DNA from 2 places in the Paenibacillus sp. FSL H3-0321 genome. Region 1 is predicted to be linked to the other one. Evidence: predicted binding sites of a transcription regulator. Region 1 holds the regulator's gene; the other holds the start of a gene.
The links. The regulator Rex, encoded in region 1, represses fermentation and respiration genes when NADH is low (regulators of the CRP and FNR family bind a similar motif). The targets are predictions, from matches to a motif close to TTGTGAAATATTTCACAA.
Positions count from the first base shown of each region.

Region 2: a site for Rex is predicted at 3,262-3,279, ahead of qoxA (cytochrome aa3 quinol oxidase subunit II). Genes of this name have one in related genera too.

Region 1 covers NZ_JBBODH010000001.1:1,452,176-1,460,205, reverse strand. Annotated here, with positions in the region: gene panB (3-methyl-2-oxobutanoate hydroxymethyltransferase) at 1-459, shown strand, start outside; gene panC (pantoate--beta-alanine ligase) at 461-1,351, shown strand; gene panD (aspartate 1-decarboxylase) at 1,344-1,727, shown strand; gene MHI45_RS06405 (hypothetical protein) at 1,841-2,482, shown strand; gene dinG (ATP-dependent DNA helicase DinG) at 2,599-5,460, shown strand; gene MHI45_RS06395 (redox-sensing transcriptional repressor Rex) at 5,546-6,241, shown strand; gene MHI45_RS06390 (amidohydrolase) at 6,228-7,529, shown strand; gene MHI45_RS06385 (cell wall elongation regulator TseB-like domain-containing protein) at 7,591-8,030, shown strand, end outside.
Region 2 covers NZ_JBBODH010000001.1:5,339,955-5,347,984, forward strand. Annotated here, with positions in the region: gene qoxC (cytochrome aa3 quinol oxidase subunit III) at 1-16, opposite strand, end outside; gene qoxB (cytochrome aa3 quinol oxidase subunit I) at 13-1,956, opposite strand; gene qoxA (cytochrome aa3 quinol oxidase subunit II) at 2,000-3,016, opposite strand; gene MHI45_RS23905 (polysaccharide deacetylase) at 3,522-4,652, shown strand; gene MHI45_RS23910 (TetR/AcrR family transcriptional regulator) at 4,788-5,405, opposite strand; gene MHI45_RS23915 (MFS transporter) at 5,558-7,234, shown strand; gene MHI45_RS23920 (GntR family transcriptional regulator) at 7,431-7,817, shown strand; gene MHI45_RS23925 (ABC transporter ATP-binding protein) at 7,810-8,030, shown strand, end outside.

The DNA.
Region 1 (8,030 bases):
CCGGTGCTCGGCCACATCGGTCTGACGCCGCAGTCGGTCAACATGATCGGCGGCTACCGGATTCAAGGCAAGGACGCGAAGGATGCGCAGCGGCTGATGGATGAGGCCAAAGGGCTTGAAGCTGCCGGGGCTTTCGGCATTGTGCTGGAACTGGTTACAGAAGAAGTAGCGGAGGCGATTTCTAAAGCGGTCAGCATTCCGACCATCGGGATCGGCGCAGGCCGTTACTGCGACGGACAAGTTTTGGTCTTCCACGATCTGCTGCAATATGCTTCACCTTACCGGGAGAAGCGCTTCGTCAAGACCTACGCTGATGTGGGCAGCCTGATCCGTGAGGGAATCGGCAGCTACGTACAGGAAGTGAAGAACCGTTCCTTCCCGGCGGAGAATCATGTATTTAATGCGGATGAAACTGTATTGGAATCTTTATACGGCGCTGCCGGAAAAGGAGCGAAATAAGATGAGAGTCGTTAGAACGATTGAACAGCTGCGTGAAGCGCTTGAATATATGCGTCAGGGCGGGCATACTCCCATCGGCTTTGTGCCGACCATGGGATACCTGCATGAGGGACATGCAAGCCTGCTGCGCCGGGCAGGGGAAATGAGCAGTACGGTAGTGATGAGCATTTTTGTTAATCCGCTGCAATTTGGGCCCAATGAGGACTTTTCCTCTTACCCGCGTGACGAGCAGCGTGATTTGGAACTTGCGGAGCGTGAAGGAGCCGACATCGTATTTATTCCCGGTGTGGAAGAGATGTACCCGCAGCCGATCCGCACCCAGGTATCGGTCTCTTCGCTGACCACGCAGCTGTGCGGGGCATCCCGCCCGGGGCATTTTGATGGAGTCACCACAGTCGTAAGCAAGCTGTTCAATATGGTACAGCCCGATTACGCCTTTTTCGGACTCAAGGATGCCCAGCAAGTGGCGGTTCTGCGCCGGATGGTAGCTGACCTGAATATGAATGTTGAAATCGTGGCCTGCCCGATCATCCGTGAAGGCGACGGACTCGCGCTTAGCTCACGCAATGTGTATTTAAGTGCAGAGGAACGCAGCCAGGCTCTGGTATTGTCCCGTTCGCTGCGTGAAGTTCGCCAAGCCATGGAAGAAGGTAAGGTCCGGACGGTTGAAGATGCCCGGAAACTGCTGGTGTCAGTCATTTCAGCTTCTCCGCTTGCCGTCATTGATTATGCGGAAATATTGACCTTCCCGGGCCTGGAGACGCTAGATGGTGCTTCATTGCTGAGTGATGCTGACGGCGAAATCATTATTGCACTTGCCGTGAAGTTTGGCAGAACCCGTCTGATTGACAATAATGTATTTAATCCCAAGGAGGTTGCGACCCTTGTTTAGACATATGATGAAATCCAAAATACACCGGGCAACGGTTACCGAAGCCAATTTGAATTATGTGGGCAGTATCACCATCGACGAGAACCTGATGGAAGCAGCAGATTTGCTCGAGAACGAAAAGGTACAGATTGTCGACAACAATAACGGCTCCCGGCTGGAAACCTACGTCATTCCGGGACCACGCGGCAGCGGCGTCATTTGTCTGAACGGAGCGGCGGCCCGGCTTGTTCAGCCGGGGGATACTGTCATCATCATCTCCTACGCGATGCTGTCCGCCGAAGAACTGGCAGGGCATAAACCAACTGTAGTTTTTGTCGATGGCGAGAACAAGCCGGTGAAGCTGGCCGATCATGAGATTCATGCTACGATTGCTTAATCACCGGACCTAAGCCATGTAATCAATGGCAGGGATGAAGAGCCCCCCACTTGCGAAAAATGAAGGCAGGCAAGCTTAGGCTGATTTCATTTTCAGTAAGGGGGGGATGTCCCATGTTTCAACAATTATTTGCTGAGATGAATAAGATGCTTCAGGAGATCGCCACGGATTACCCTACTTCGGAGGGTACCCGCCGGGATGATCTTTTATGCAAGTACAATATGCTTCACCGGCTTAGTGATGAGGTTATGGACGAGTGGCTCGCCTTTGCCGAGAAGCTGAGTCATTTCCGGGAACACGCGGAATTTCCGCCACAGCCGGACGAAGAGATACCGCAGCAGGAAGCGCCAGAGCTTGCCATGGATTCTTTTGTCAGAGGGCAGGGCTACTACAAGCTGTTGATGTACCGGAAGTGTATTGATCAATTTAAGGAAGTTATTGCGCAGCACCCCGACAGTCTGGCGGCCCGCCTGTATTTGGCCATGGCCTATCTGCAGGAGGGCGACGGGGAGACCGCATGGGGGCATCTGGATCATATGCTTGCGCTGATTCGCGAGAACAAGCTGAAGGCGATGATCTACAATGCGCTGGGGTGCATCAGAGCTTCCCAGGAACGCTTCAATGAGGCAAGGGAGCTGTTCAGCCTTTCTTTGCTTCATGACCCGGCACTCCCGGAACCGAATGTCAATCTGGAGGTCTGCCGCAGGCGGGGAGGAAAGCTGCAATTCGGAAATCAGCTTGTTTCGCTTTTGTAATCATAGCCCACTCATTTAAGCGATGCATCCACTTCAACAAGCGGTGTGCATCGCCTTTTTTCGTAACTTCTGTTATGCTGATAAAGAGTCTCAAGTGAAAGGGAATAGAACTTATAATGAAATTTGCCGTGCTTGATTTTGAAACTACGGGAACCCAATCTGTGGGTGAGATCATCCAGGTTGGCCTTGCCATTATAGAAGAAGACCGGTCCATCTCCCGGGTGTATGGTTCTTACGTCAAGCCCGGAACACCGATTCCTCCTTTTATTACGGGCTTGACCGGCATCACCGATGAAGATGTGAAGGATGCGCCAGAGCTGGATGAGATGATGATGGAGCTCGTCCCGCTGCTTGACGATGTAGTGCTTGTTGGACATAATGTTGCTTTTGATTTCCATTTTTTGCAGAATGCTTTAGACCGCTGCGGCTATTTGCCGTTTCAGGGACGGATTCTGGATACGATCGATTTCCTTAAAATATGCTTTCCGTCCCTTACGACCTATCAGCTGGGTGCGGTAAGTAACCATTTTGGCATCACGCATGACCGTCCGCACCAGGCGGATAGTGACGCAGAAGCTACAGCGATTGTGTTGCTTAAATGTCTGGAAGAGCTGTATAGTTTGCCTCTGCTGACCATTCAGCGGCTTAACGAGCTGTTTGCCGATGAAGACAGTGACTTGGCCTGGTATTTTGACGGCCTGCTGCGGGAGCGCGAGATGGAGACCTTCCAGCCGGAAGGAGAGCTGAATTTTCACCGTCAGCTTGCACTGGCTGTAGGCGACTGGACTGAGCTGGCGCCTCCAAGAGAAGAAGGTGTTGGCAATCCTGTGGAGAATGTATCCTTTGAGGATTATATGGCAGAGGTAACCAAACGGCTTAAGGATACGCTTCCGCAATATGAGAGCCGGGAAGCCCAGGAGATCATGATTGGCGAAGTGAATACGGCCCTTCAGGAGGACAAGCATCTGCTGATCGAGGCGGGCACGGGTACCGGCAAATCGCTCGGTTATCTGCTGCCGGCCATTTATCAGAGCGTTCGTACCGGACAGAAGGTTATGGTCAGCACCCATACTATCAACCTTCAGGATCAGCTGCGCGAACGCGATATCCCGCTTCTGACCAGTGTTGTGCCTTTCCCGTTTAAGGCTGCGATATTCAAGGGGAGAGGGCACTATTTGTGTCTGCGCAAGTTTGAACATAAAATAAATAAAAAGGACTTCGTAAGTCCCCGGGAAGAAGCGCTTACGGCAGCGCAAATGATCGTATGGCTGACCCAGACGGAATCGGGTGACGATGAGGAGCTGAATTTGAGCGGTCGCGGCGGGGATTTCTGGGAGACGGTAGCCAGTGATACCGATTCCTGTCTGGGCCGTTCCTGTCCGTGGTTCCGCAAATGCTACTACCACCGGGCCAAACATGAAGCAGGGATTGCCGATGTGGTCATTACCAATCACTCTAAGCTATTCGCAGACGTCAAGGCCGGGCACCAGCTGCTTCCGGCTTATGAGCATCTTGTCATTGACGAGGCCCATCATTTGGAGGATGTGGCCGGCAAGCATCTGGGTATGCAAATGAAGTATTTCACGGTAGCTCATACGCTTACAAGGCTGTATAAAGACAGCCGCAGCGGCCAGCTGCCGGCACTGCGCCAGACTCTGCAGTCCTCGGGCAGTGAGCAGGCTTCGGAGTGGAGCGGCGTAATCGATAAAATCTATCCCGATCTGCTTACCGTAAAGGAAACTTGGGATACACTGAGCGACAAGCTGTTCGGTCTATTGCCCGAACGAAGCGATGCAGCGGCAGGTGAAGCCGGCCAGCTGGTCACACGCCTGCTTCCCGGCAGCAAGCCCAAAGATTGGGAAGAGCTGGCGGCGCTGGAGAATACGCTGCACTTAGCCCTGAGCGACATCATCCGCAGAGGTGACAAAATGCTCAGCGAGATGCGCGATACGGAGAGTCAGTCGTCTTCAGACAGCCTGGTGACCGATATCGGAGGCTTGTTCAAGGATTTGGCATCCATCCGGGAACAAATCCGTTTCTTTATGGGTCTCAGTGACGATAATATCGTGTACTGGATGGAAGGGAGCGGCAACTACCGGGGCAAGTCGCTTCAGCTATACGCCGTGCCTGTCGATGTAAGCAGCCAGCTCAAGGATCTGTTCTTCGACAAGAAGAAGAGCATAGTGCTGACCTCGGCCACGTTATCGGTCGACAAGTCCTTTCAGTTCATGATTGACAACCTTGGTCTTTCTGAAGCCTCAGAGCAAGGGCGACTCATGACAGCGCTGCTGCCTTCACCGTTCAAGTACCGTGAACAGGCGCTACTTGTCATCCCGCGCGATTTCCCCAGTGTTAAGGGCAGCGTAGGCGATGCGCGTTTTGTAGACAAGCTGGTGCATTCGCTGGCTGAAGCGGCGGCGGCGACCAAGGGGCGGATGCTGGTGCTGTTCACCTCCTACAAAATGCTGCGCCAGGTTTATGATCCGCTGAAAGAGGCCTTGGCTTCCCAGGACATTACGGTTCTGGGCCAGGGTGTGGAAGGAGGCAGCCGCAGCAAGCTGATCCGGCGTTTTCAGGACAGCTCTGCATCGGTATTGCTTGGAACAAGCAGTTTCTGGGAAGGAGTCGACATCCCTGGCGAGGCGCTGACCTGTCTTGCGATTGTAAGGCTGCCGTTTCAGCCGCCGAATCATCCGCTGGCCGAGGCAAAGGCGGAGCTTCTGCAGGCCCAGAAGAAGAATCCTTTTATGAAAATGTCTGTTCCACAAGCAGTGATCCGGTTCAAACAGGGTTTTGGACGATTGGTCCGCACTGCGCAGGACCGGGGAATTGTTATTGTATATGATACCAGGGTCATCGAAGCTTATTACGGGAAGTACTTCCTGTATTCACTCCCTGGTCCGAAGATGGAGCACATGCTTACCGATCAGATGGTTCCGCGGATTGCGGAATGGCTTGAAGAGGGCGGCGTTTCCTAATCTGTCATTGTTTATGAATTTTTCCATCTCTTTGTACCATAGGCTGTGTCCCGTTCGCGGAGCGGGCACTGCACGTGGTTGTCATATGATATCGCGTCAGTGCAATTCTAAATTAGGAGGAGAAAACATGAAATCGGATAAAATATCGGAGGCCGTCGTACGCAGACTCCCAGTGTACCTGCGTTTCCTGAACGATCTCCAAAAGCGTGAAATCTCAACCGTTTCTTCTCAGGAACTCGGGCAGAAGCTGGACCTTAATCCGGCACAGATTCGTAAGGATCTGGCCTATTTTGGTGATTTCGGCAGAAAAGGCATTGGATATGACGTGTCTTATCTCATCGAAAAGATCCGTCACATTCTGAAACTGGATCAACAAATCAACGTGGCCCTGGTGGGTGCCGGTAACCTCGGTCATGCCTTGTCCAATTACAATGCTTATCTGAAGGATACTATGAAAATCACCGCTGTATTTGATTCTTACGCTCCCAAGATTGGACAAAAGATCAACTCTCTTACGGTACAGCCGATGGAAGAGCTGGGTCAGACCATCCGCGATCAGGGAATCCGGATCGGGATCATCACTGTACCGGACAGCGAAGCACAGAATGTGGCTGATATTCTGGTAGAATCGGGCATCGAGGCGATCCTGAATTTTGCACCGGTCATTCTGAAGACACCTGCAACCATCCGGATTCATGCTGCCGACTTTACGACTGACCTGCAAAGTCTGGCGTATTATTTACATGATGGAAAGGAAGGAATTACAGATGAGCAGCAATAAGATGGTAATTGCAAACGGACGTTTTCTGGTTCCCGGAAGCGAGAAGCCTGTCTTGAGCGGTTATATGACTATAGAAAATGATTTGATCACATACATAGGGGAAGAGAAGCCCGTTATTGAAGAAGGCACAGTGACGCTCGACGGCAGCCGGCTGCTGTTCATGCCGGGTCTGGTCAACACCCATGGCCATGCTGCGATGTCGCTGCTGCGCGGCTACGGGGATGATATGGTCCTTCAAGCCTGGCTGCAGGAGAAAATGTGGCCGATGGAGGAGAAGTTTACCGGAGATGATGTCTACTGGGGCACTTCCTTATCCGTTCTGGAGATGCTGAAAGGCGGCACAACCACCTTTTTGGATATGTATGATCATATGGACCGGGTGGCCGAGGTGGTCGAACATTCCGGTATCCGTGCGGTGCTGATGCGAGGTGTTATTGGTCTATGTCCTGAAGAGGTGCAGAACCAGAAGCTTGCGGAAGCTGTTGCGTTCGCCCGCAACTGGCACGGCAAGGCTGACGGCAGAATTACATCCATGATTTCACCGCATGCCCCGTATACTTGTCCTCCGGACTTTTTCATGCGGTTCGTGCAGGCGGCACATGACCTGGACCTGCCGATGCATACGCATATGTCGGAAACGCTGCGTGAAGTGGAGCAGAATGCCGCTGATTACGGCCTGCGTCCTGTAGCGCACCTGGAGAAGCTGGGGATGTTCACCCGCCCGTCCTTAATCGCCCATGGTGTCCACCTGAACGATGAGGAGATCGAAATCCTCGCCCGCCACAAGGTGGGTGTATCCCACAACCCGGGAAGTAACCTGAAGCTGGCCAGCGGGGTTGCACGGGTGCCTGAGCTGCTGAGAGCCGGAGTCAAAGTTTCGCTGGGTACGGACGGGGCGGCAAGCAACAATAATCTCGATATGTTCGAGGAAATGCGGCTTGCAGCACTGATCCATAAGGGAGTCAGCGGCGATCCTACCGCAGTTCCGGCACCGGAAGCGCTGCTGATGGCCACGCAATACGGGGCGGAATCGGTCTTCCTGAACCAGGTCGGACGTCTTGCAGCGGGGATGAAGGCTGATTTTATTGCAATTGATATCGACCAGCCTCATTTACTGCCGCATAGCGACTTGCTCTCCCACGCTGTGTATTCGGCCAGCGCCAAGGATGTAGAGCATGTCTGGGTGAACGGCAAGCAGGTTGTGAAGCATGGTCAGTGCCTGACGCTGGACGAGGAAAAAATCCGCCGCAAGGCGCAAGAAACTTTTGAAGGGCTGCTGAAGCGTTAATACGACTGCCGCCGCAGTTGAATTTATAACGTTTCATATATTAAGGAAAGGAAGCTGCATTTTGAGGAAAAGGAAAAAATGGCTTCTGCTGGGGATCGCTCTGTTTCTGCTCATTCTGTTCGGTCTAAGCCAATTTTATGCCTATATCATGAAGGACCAATGGAATGAACGCAGCGCGGCCAAAGAAGTTGCCAAGACCCGGGCGGGACTTACTGAGATATCCAAGGCGCAGAAATCGGTATGGGACGAAAATTCGGTGTACTGGGTGCTGACGGGGAAAAATAAAGCCGGTACGGATCTGATGGTGTGGGTACGGTTCACCGTGGACGGCAAGCCGGCCGGCGGCGATAACGGAGTTTATGCGGAAGAGCTGGCCAAAGGAACCTCGGAGAAGCAAATCCGCTCCATTATAGCCTCCCAGCTGCCCGGCATCGATATTAAACGGCTGCTTCCGGGTGTATATAATGGAGAATATGCCTGGCAGCTTTTTTACAAGCAGGA
Region 2 (8,030 bases), 3.9 Mb from region 1:
ACGCATCTATTTTCATACAGTCTCACCCCGCAGTTTCTTTTCAGTAGCAATAACTTCTTCAGCTGAAACGTAGAAGCCGTGATCCCGGTCAAAGGACATGGCAGCCAGCATGATGATGATGCCTATTCCGGCCACGATGGCAGGAATCCACATGCTGAATACTAGGAAGAAGCCCAGGAAGAAGAAGATTACACCCAGGATAAATGGCTTCCCGGTATTGTTTGGTAAATGGATTTTAGTGATTTTATCTTCAAAGAGCGGAATATTATCCTGCTTCGCGGACCAGAAGGCATCACGCGTCTGAACTTTTGGCACAATTGCAAAGTTATAAGCAGGAATCGGACTTGGTGTAGCCCATTCCAGTGTACGGCCATCCCATGGATCGCTTGTTGTGTCTCTTGGCATGTAGCGTGTGCTCCAGTAGATGTTGTAGACCAGAATAACAAATCCGATCGCCAGGCCGACAGCACCGGCGAAGGAGAGCATATTCAGCGGACCAAAGCCGGTCTCTTCTGAGTAGGTGTACATCCGACGGGTCATACCCATTAGTCCCAGGAAGAACAGTGGGAAGAAGGTGACATTGAAGGATATAATAATCCACCAGAAGGCATGTTTGCCCAGACGTTCATTCAGGCGGAAGCCGAATACTTTAGGGAACCAGTAATGGAACCCGGCGATAACGGCGAACACGGCGCCCGGAATCAGCACGTAGTGGAAATGCGCAACCAGGAACATCGTATTATGATACTGATAATCGGCACTGGCCATCGCCAGCATAACGCCGGTAACCCCGCCGATAGTGAAGATCGGGATAAAAGCCAATGTGTACAGCATCGGGGTCGTAAAGGTTATTCGCCCTTTTCGGAGGGTGAACAGCCAGTTGAATATCTTAACCCCGGTAGGCACAGCTATCGCCATAGTTGTTATGGAGAAGAAGCTGTTGACCATAACCCCTTGGCCCATGGTATAGAAATGGTGAGCCCATACCAGGAAGGACAGCAGGGAGATAAGCAGCATACTGACGACCATGGAAGTGTAGCCGTACAAATTCTTTTTGGAGAAGGTGGCGATAATTTCGCTGTAAATACCGAATGCCGGCAAAATAACGATATATACCTCCGGATGTCCCCACACCCAGAACAGGTTGGCCCAGAGCATATCCATCCCGCCGTTAGCCATCGTGAAGAATTGAGAGCCAAACAGCCGGTCGAACATCATCAGGGCAAGTGCCACAGTCAGCACAGGGAAGGCAAATACGATAATAATGTTCGTAATCAGTACGGACCAGGTGAACATTGGCATCTTCATCAGCGTCATGCCTGGTGCACGCATTTTAAGAATCGTCACGATGAAGTTAACGCCTGTGATCAGTGTCCCGATACCGGAAATCTGCAGCGCCAGGGAGTAATAGTTATTACCGACCGTAGGGCTGAATTCCAGACTCGCTAGCGGGAAGTAAGCCGACCACCCGGCATCCGGCGAGCCGCCGATTACGAACGAAATGTTAAGCAGCATAGCTCCCATGAAGAAGAGCCAGAAGCTGACCGCGTTCAGCCGCGGAAAGGCCACATCTCGCGCGCCGATCTGCAGTGGGATAATCACGTTCATTAAACCGATGATAAACGGCATGGCCATGAACAGAATCATGATCAGACCATGGGTGGTAAAGACCTCGTTATAATGCTGGGCATCGAGGAATTTCATTTCCGGCGCTGCCGTTTGCAGACGCATCATCATGGCGTCAACACCGCCGCGGAACAGCATAAGCAGTGCGGCCAGGATATACATAACCCCGATCTTCTTATGGTCTACAGTTGTAAGCCATTCGCGCCAGAGGTATCCCCATTTCTTGAAATAGGTAAGCCCAACGAGAATCCCGATGGTCGCAAGAGCGATACTGATCATTGCTCCATATATCAGGGGTTCGCCGTGAACCTTAAATTTGTCTAAATCCATTAGGGTAGCTCCTTTCAGGTTGTTACATTAAACTGTGAACGAGTTAGTGGCCCTCGTGTGTGTGTTCTTCTACAGGTGAGCTTGGAAGCGGCTCATTCACCTCAGGGTTGGGCTCGCTGTCAAATTCGGTCTGGCTGGACGGTTCAGGAGAAGGGTGGATGTCCTTGTTATCCTGATGATCCATATTTCCGTTATCTATATCCATTTCCGTACCATCGCCGCTCATATGCTCGCTATGGTCTCCCGGCGGCGGGCTGAACTCCAAATGGGTGGAGGAATAGGTTTTGCGTCCAAGATGTTCGGCAGCCAGCAGGCCTTTGAAATCATCCTCCGTAAGCTTAGGCGCGGTATCCTTAACCTCTTTGACCCATTCGGCATATTCTTTGTCGCTCATCACAAGCGCCTCGAATTCCATGTGGGCGAAGCCTTTACCGCTAAAGTTCGAGTTCTTGCCGATAAATGAACCTGCGGTGTCGGCGGAGAGATTAAGTTTTGTAAGCATGTCGCTCATCGCGTACTTCTGTCCGGCAAGCTGTGGAATCCAGAAGCTGGTGATGGTGCCGAAAGAGTACAGTCTGAACTCTACCGCACGGTGAATCGGGAAATTGACGTAGTTTACGGTTTCAATTCCCTCCTCAGGATAGCTGAAATGCCATTTCCAGTTGGAGGAAGAGGCGTAAATAACCAAAGGCTTCTGGTCCTTGTATTCCTCCGCGACATTCTCAACCGCATGGGTTGATTTTACAGTCACTACTGACAAAAAGGTTACGATGATAATCGGGATAATAATCCAGATGGCTTCGAGAACCTTGTTGCCCTCCTCATGTTCTGGAATGTAACCTTCGTTGCTTTTTTTCGCCCGGTATTTCACCAGTACGAATATATATAAGATGTAGACAACTGCCAGGACCCCGATCATCACCAGAATGGACAGGATGATGGTGTCAGATAAAGTGCGTGCGGCCGGACCCTTCGGATTCAGAACGGTGAGCGAACTGCATCCCGGCAGAAGAAGGATTAGGCTGAGGAACAAAGCGTATAACGGACCCTTTTTTTTCATATAGAACTCCTTCCTTCAATACTTCTTTTCATTGCCGTTCATTAGCCAATAAACATTAACCTGTATCTATAGTAAGAACTACTTACCCATAATGCAAAATACATATTTTAACATTAAATCCACATAAGGCCTTAATAATGGCGAACAAGTTAAATATGTGTGATCGAATTGTTACAAATGTCGTAAGGTATGACAAAGATCACTGTAGTGGTGCGGTTTAAGGTAATTTTAAGGTTGTTCAAATTTTGTTCACTTTTTCACAAATGTTACTAATTTCGTCACAATTAATTTTAGCAATAAAGCCTGATTTTAACCGCTTTTTGCGGCCGCGACAGCTTTCGACGATTGTTGCGATTTTTTGATAAATATTAAGAATATGTCTTTTGTCACTGTGAAAAAGTAACAAGATATTCTTTGGGCGGTTACAATCTCTCAAATTCAAATCTATCTATGTGTGATAAAGTATAGATAAATATACATAGATAGGAGATTACTGCTTGTGCGAATGAAAAAAACAATGCTGTTATTCATGTCTTTATTCTTATGTTTTGGTATTCTACAGAACACGGCAATCGCAGCCGGAACGAATGCCTCATTACGTCTTGGTGTGAACGACACACTGACGGAAATAGAAGCTGTTTCTGTAAAAGGTAACTATTATGTTCCAGTACGCGCTTTGGCACAGAAGCTGAAGTGGAACATTTCCATGCTTCAGGACGGGGTTCAGATCGCCGGAGGCGGCAAATCCCTTTTACTGCTCAAAAATGACGGAGGCGCCAAACTCCAGAATGATACCATTGTTCCAATAAGTACCTTTGTGCAGAATGGATCGCTGATGGTTCCGCTGCGGATAAGTACTTATCTTGGGTATATGATAACCTTTGAGCCGGATAAATATTTACTAAGAGTGCGGGATACATCGGCGGCTTTGGATGATGCGGCGTTCGTAAGCCAATTCAAGAGCGAATTAAAGCCGATTGTCAGCGCAAAGCCGGCTCCGGAGACAACCCCGGGCAAGCAAGGGAGGATAGTGTATCTTACCTTTGACGACGGACCGTCGGCAACGACTTCGCAACTGCTGGATATTCTGGGCGAAAATGAGGTAAAGGCGACCTTTTTTATGCTTGGACCCAATATGAACCGGTATCCATCGGCAGTGAAACGAATTGAAGAGGAAAGCCACGGACTCGCACTCCACGGCATGACTCACCGCAAAGAGAAGTTTTATGCTTCTCCGGGTGCAGCACTTGCCGAAATGTCAGCTGATAATGCAGTGCTGAAGAAGATCACCGGCTCCAGCACAACACTGATCCGTCCGCCGTACGGAAGTAAACCTTATTTCACTAAATCCTTCAGGGACAGAGTGCTGAGCCAGGGTTTCCATCTGTGGGATTGGAATGTGGACTCGAACGACTGGAAATACAAGGAGAACAGCGCCAGGATCTATAATACGGTTATGGAACAGGTCCATAAACTGCAAAAGTCCAACAGCAATCCTGTTATCCTGATGCATGATCAGAAAGCTACACTGAAAGTGCTGCCGGACGTACTCAAAACACTGAAGAAGGAAGGCTATACCTTTGAGATTATTACGAAGGATATGGAGCCGCTGAATTTCTGGAAGGATAAGCGCTGATCGTCAGCGTTTACGGCAAGATGTAGAAAGAGTGTAAAAAGCGGCTTAAGCAGATTGTTTTCTGCTTAAGCCGCTTTTTTGTGCTGCGCGGTGGTTTCAGGGGGCTGTATTTGGAGGCCCGACAGCATAGCCTTGTCATATGTACAAATACCCTACGAGCATACTGACAAGCTCGGTCTTTATTCTGTCCGTTCCAATACGATGGGAGGAAAAGGCGATGACATCCACTATGGCACTGATGGATTCGAATACAAGGAAGGCAGCGGCTTCCAAATCTGTGATCTTAAGCTCATCCTTACCCATTTGCAGATACTGGAGCGTTAGGACACGTCCGACTTCATACTGTGCGTCCATCAGCTCTTTGATACCCCCGTCGCTGAGATACATAATAGACAGTTCCTTGTGGAATCCGGTATAGACCTCGTGCGAGAGGATGAGGCTGTCTACCAGATGGCTCAGCAGTGCATACTTGTCAGGGCTCTGAATGTTAATCTCGGACATGTAGGCTTCTATCCTTGCCAGCAGCGCTTCACTGTAATTCTTAAGCACATCGATAAATACGGCCCGTTTATCTATGAAATAGGAATAGAAGCTGCCGGTGGATACACCCGCTGCAGCAGCAATCTGCTTCGTATTGGTCTGATGGTAGCCCTTCTCCGAGAAAAGCCTCATGGCGGCTTGAACGATGGCTTCCTTGGTCTTGATGCTGCGGTCCTGCCGCGGCGTTCTTGTCTTGTCTTCCATTTCACTCATGGTTAAAGCCCCCCTTATAACCGATTGTAGAGGAGCGGTATTTGACTGTCAATAAAAGTTGAACTACAGTTCAAATTTGTTATTGACAAACATGAACTCTAGTTCATATAATTCAAACATGAACTAAAGTTCACATATAAGGAGAGATGAAATTGAGCATCAGAATGCGTAGGGCTTTTTCTTTTACGGCAATTGTTCTGGGTTTCTTCATGGCGCTGCTGGATACGACGATTATAAATATTGCCTTGCCTGAAATGACGAGGCAATTTGGCGGCAGCGTATCGCAAATTTCGTGGGTGATGAATGGTTATAACCTGGCGTTTGCTGTATTTATTCTCACGGCTTCAAGACTGGCTGATCAATTCGGACGGAAGAAAATATTTATCACCGGTGTGGTGCTGTTTACTTTGACCTCGCTGCTCGCGGGCTTTGCTTCTTCACTTGGGATGCTCATTGGATTAAGAGTCCTTCAAGGACTTGCGGGGGCCATCATTGTTCCGGTTACCATTCCGCTGACAACCACAACCTTTCCAAAGGAGATGCATGGCTTGATCATCGGCATATGGGGGGCCGTTTCAGGCGTTGCGGCTGCGAGCGGGCCGGCACTTGGCGGGATTATTACGCAAAATCTGAACTGGCAATGGATCTTTTTTGTCAATGTGCCGCTGGGGGTGCTGAGCGTGGTGCTTACTTGTCTGTTTATACAGGAATCCAGAGATGACACCGCAGGCCGATCCATTGATTATGGCGGAACATTGGGAATAACCGGGGCGATGTTTTTTATTACCTATGCGCTGATTAAAGTTCAGGACTATGGCTGGAACTCCCGGATGACGCTGCTACTGCTGGCTGCAGGGGTTCTGTTTCTCGTCTTCTTTTTCCTCACACAGTGGAAAGGGAAGGAGCCGATGCTCCCGTTGTCGCTGCTGAGAATTCCCCCGTTCAACGGTGCAACGTTGACTATGCTTTTTGTTGGTGCGGGGCTGATGAATATCTCACTGCTGACCTCTTTCTTCCTGACCCGGATGATGGGGATGACCGAACTGCGGGCTGGACTTGTACTTTCCATGATCGCGGTGGGCTCGATCGTCAGTTCAGCCCTTTCCGGGCCGTTATCCAATAAATACGGCAGCCAGCTGTTTGGGGCGGTTGGAATGATTATGATGGCCGGAGCCATGTATTCATTAAGCGGACTGCATGCAGACTCAACGCTTCCGGAAGTGTTGATCCGTCTGGTTGTGGCCGGTATCGGCACCGGGTTCACCATGGCACCGGTGATGTCTTCAGCCGTACGCAACGTGCCTGAAGAGAAGGTGGGGATCTCATCGGGGATTACGAATATGGCAAAGTCACTGGGGGGTGTGATCGGGGTGGCTATTATCGTTACTGTGCTGCAGCAAAATACCAGCGACGGGCTGAATGCGGCTTCTGTCCGCGCAGTGAAGGCGGTGGAGAAGGATGCTGTGCTCCAGCCCTTTCTCAAAACAGTGATTGCTGATGCGGCGGGTTCATTGGCAAATGTGGAAAGCTCACCGGCTGAAACCTCCGAGAAGGTATTGAAGGAGGCCGAACTTGCTGCTGCCGGGCTTGGCCCTTCGGATCAGCAGGCATTTGCCGCTGACCGGAGCCGGCAAATCCAGGAGATGGAGCTCGTCCTGACGCGTGCAGGAGAAGACATGAAGCATGAAGCTGAACAGGCATACAGCAGAACTTACGTTTTAGCCAGCCTCATTATGCTTCCGGGTGTTGTATTCGCGCTGTTCAGCGACAAACGCCGGAAACGGAAGGGGGCCGGGGTTCCTGGGGAACTTACTTTGCCGCAGCAATAGTGATCTCCGTGTATATCGTGCATATATAGAAGAAAGACCCTTGGGGCTTTATAAGATTAGGTCAGCCGGTAATTTCTGGTTGGCCTAATTTAATTTGATTTGAGGTTGACATGTATATCCAACTGTACTAATAATAGTAGTACAGTTAATACACCTAGACACAGTTTGTGATACAACATCAGAAAGGAGAACTGTCATGTTCGAATTGGATGTCCGCAGCCGCAAGCCGATTTATGAGCAGCTGACCGGCAAGATCAAAGAAATGATTATGCATGGTATTTTGCGGGCAGATGAACAGCTTCCCTCGGTGAGAATCTTATCCTCGCAGCTCACCGTAAATCCGAATACGATTCAGAAAGCCTACCGGGAGCTGGAGCGGGAAGGCTACATCTATTCCTTGCAGGGCAAGGGGAGTTTCGTGGCTCCGCTTCAGCAGGGGCTGAACGAGAGCAAGAGGGCGGAAGTGCGGAATGAGCTGCTGCGCCTGATGGCAGCAGCCGTCTACCTCGGATTTACCGAAAGCGAGATAGGTGCGCTGTACCGCCAGGTGCTGGATCAGAGAGAGGGGGAGAAACATGATTGAAATTCGCGGCGTCAGCAAAATTTTTCAGGGAGAAAAAGCGGTTGACGGCATTTCGCTGACTGTACATAAAGGAGCAATTTACGGACTGCTCGGATCGAACGGTGCGGGTAAAACAACACTGCTGAAGACGCTCGCCGGTATTTACCGGCCGGAAGAGGGCACGGTTAAGTTTGAAGGGAAGCCGGTCTTTGAAAACCCCGAGGTGAAGCAAAG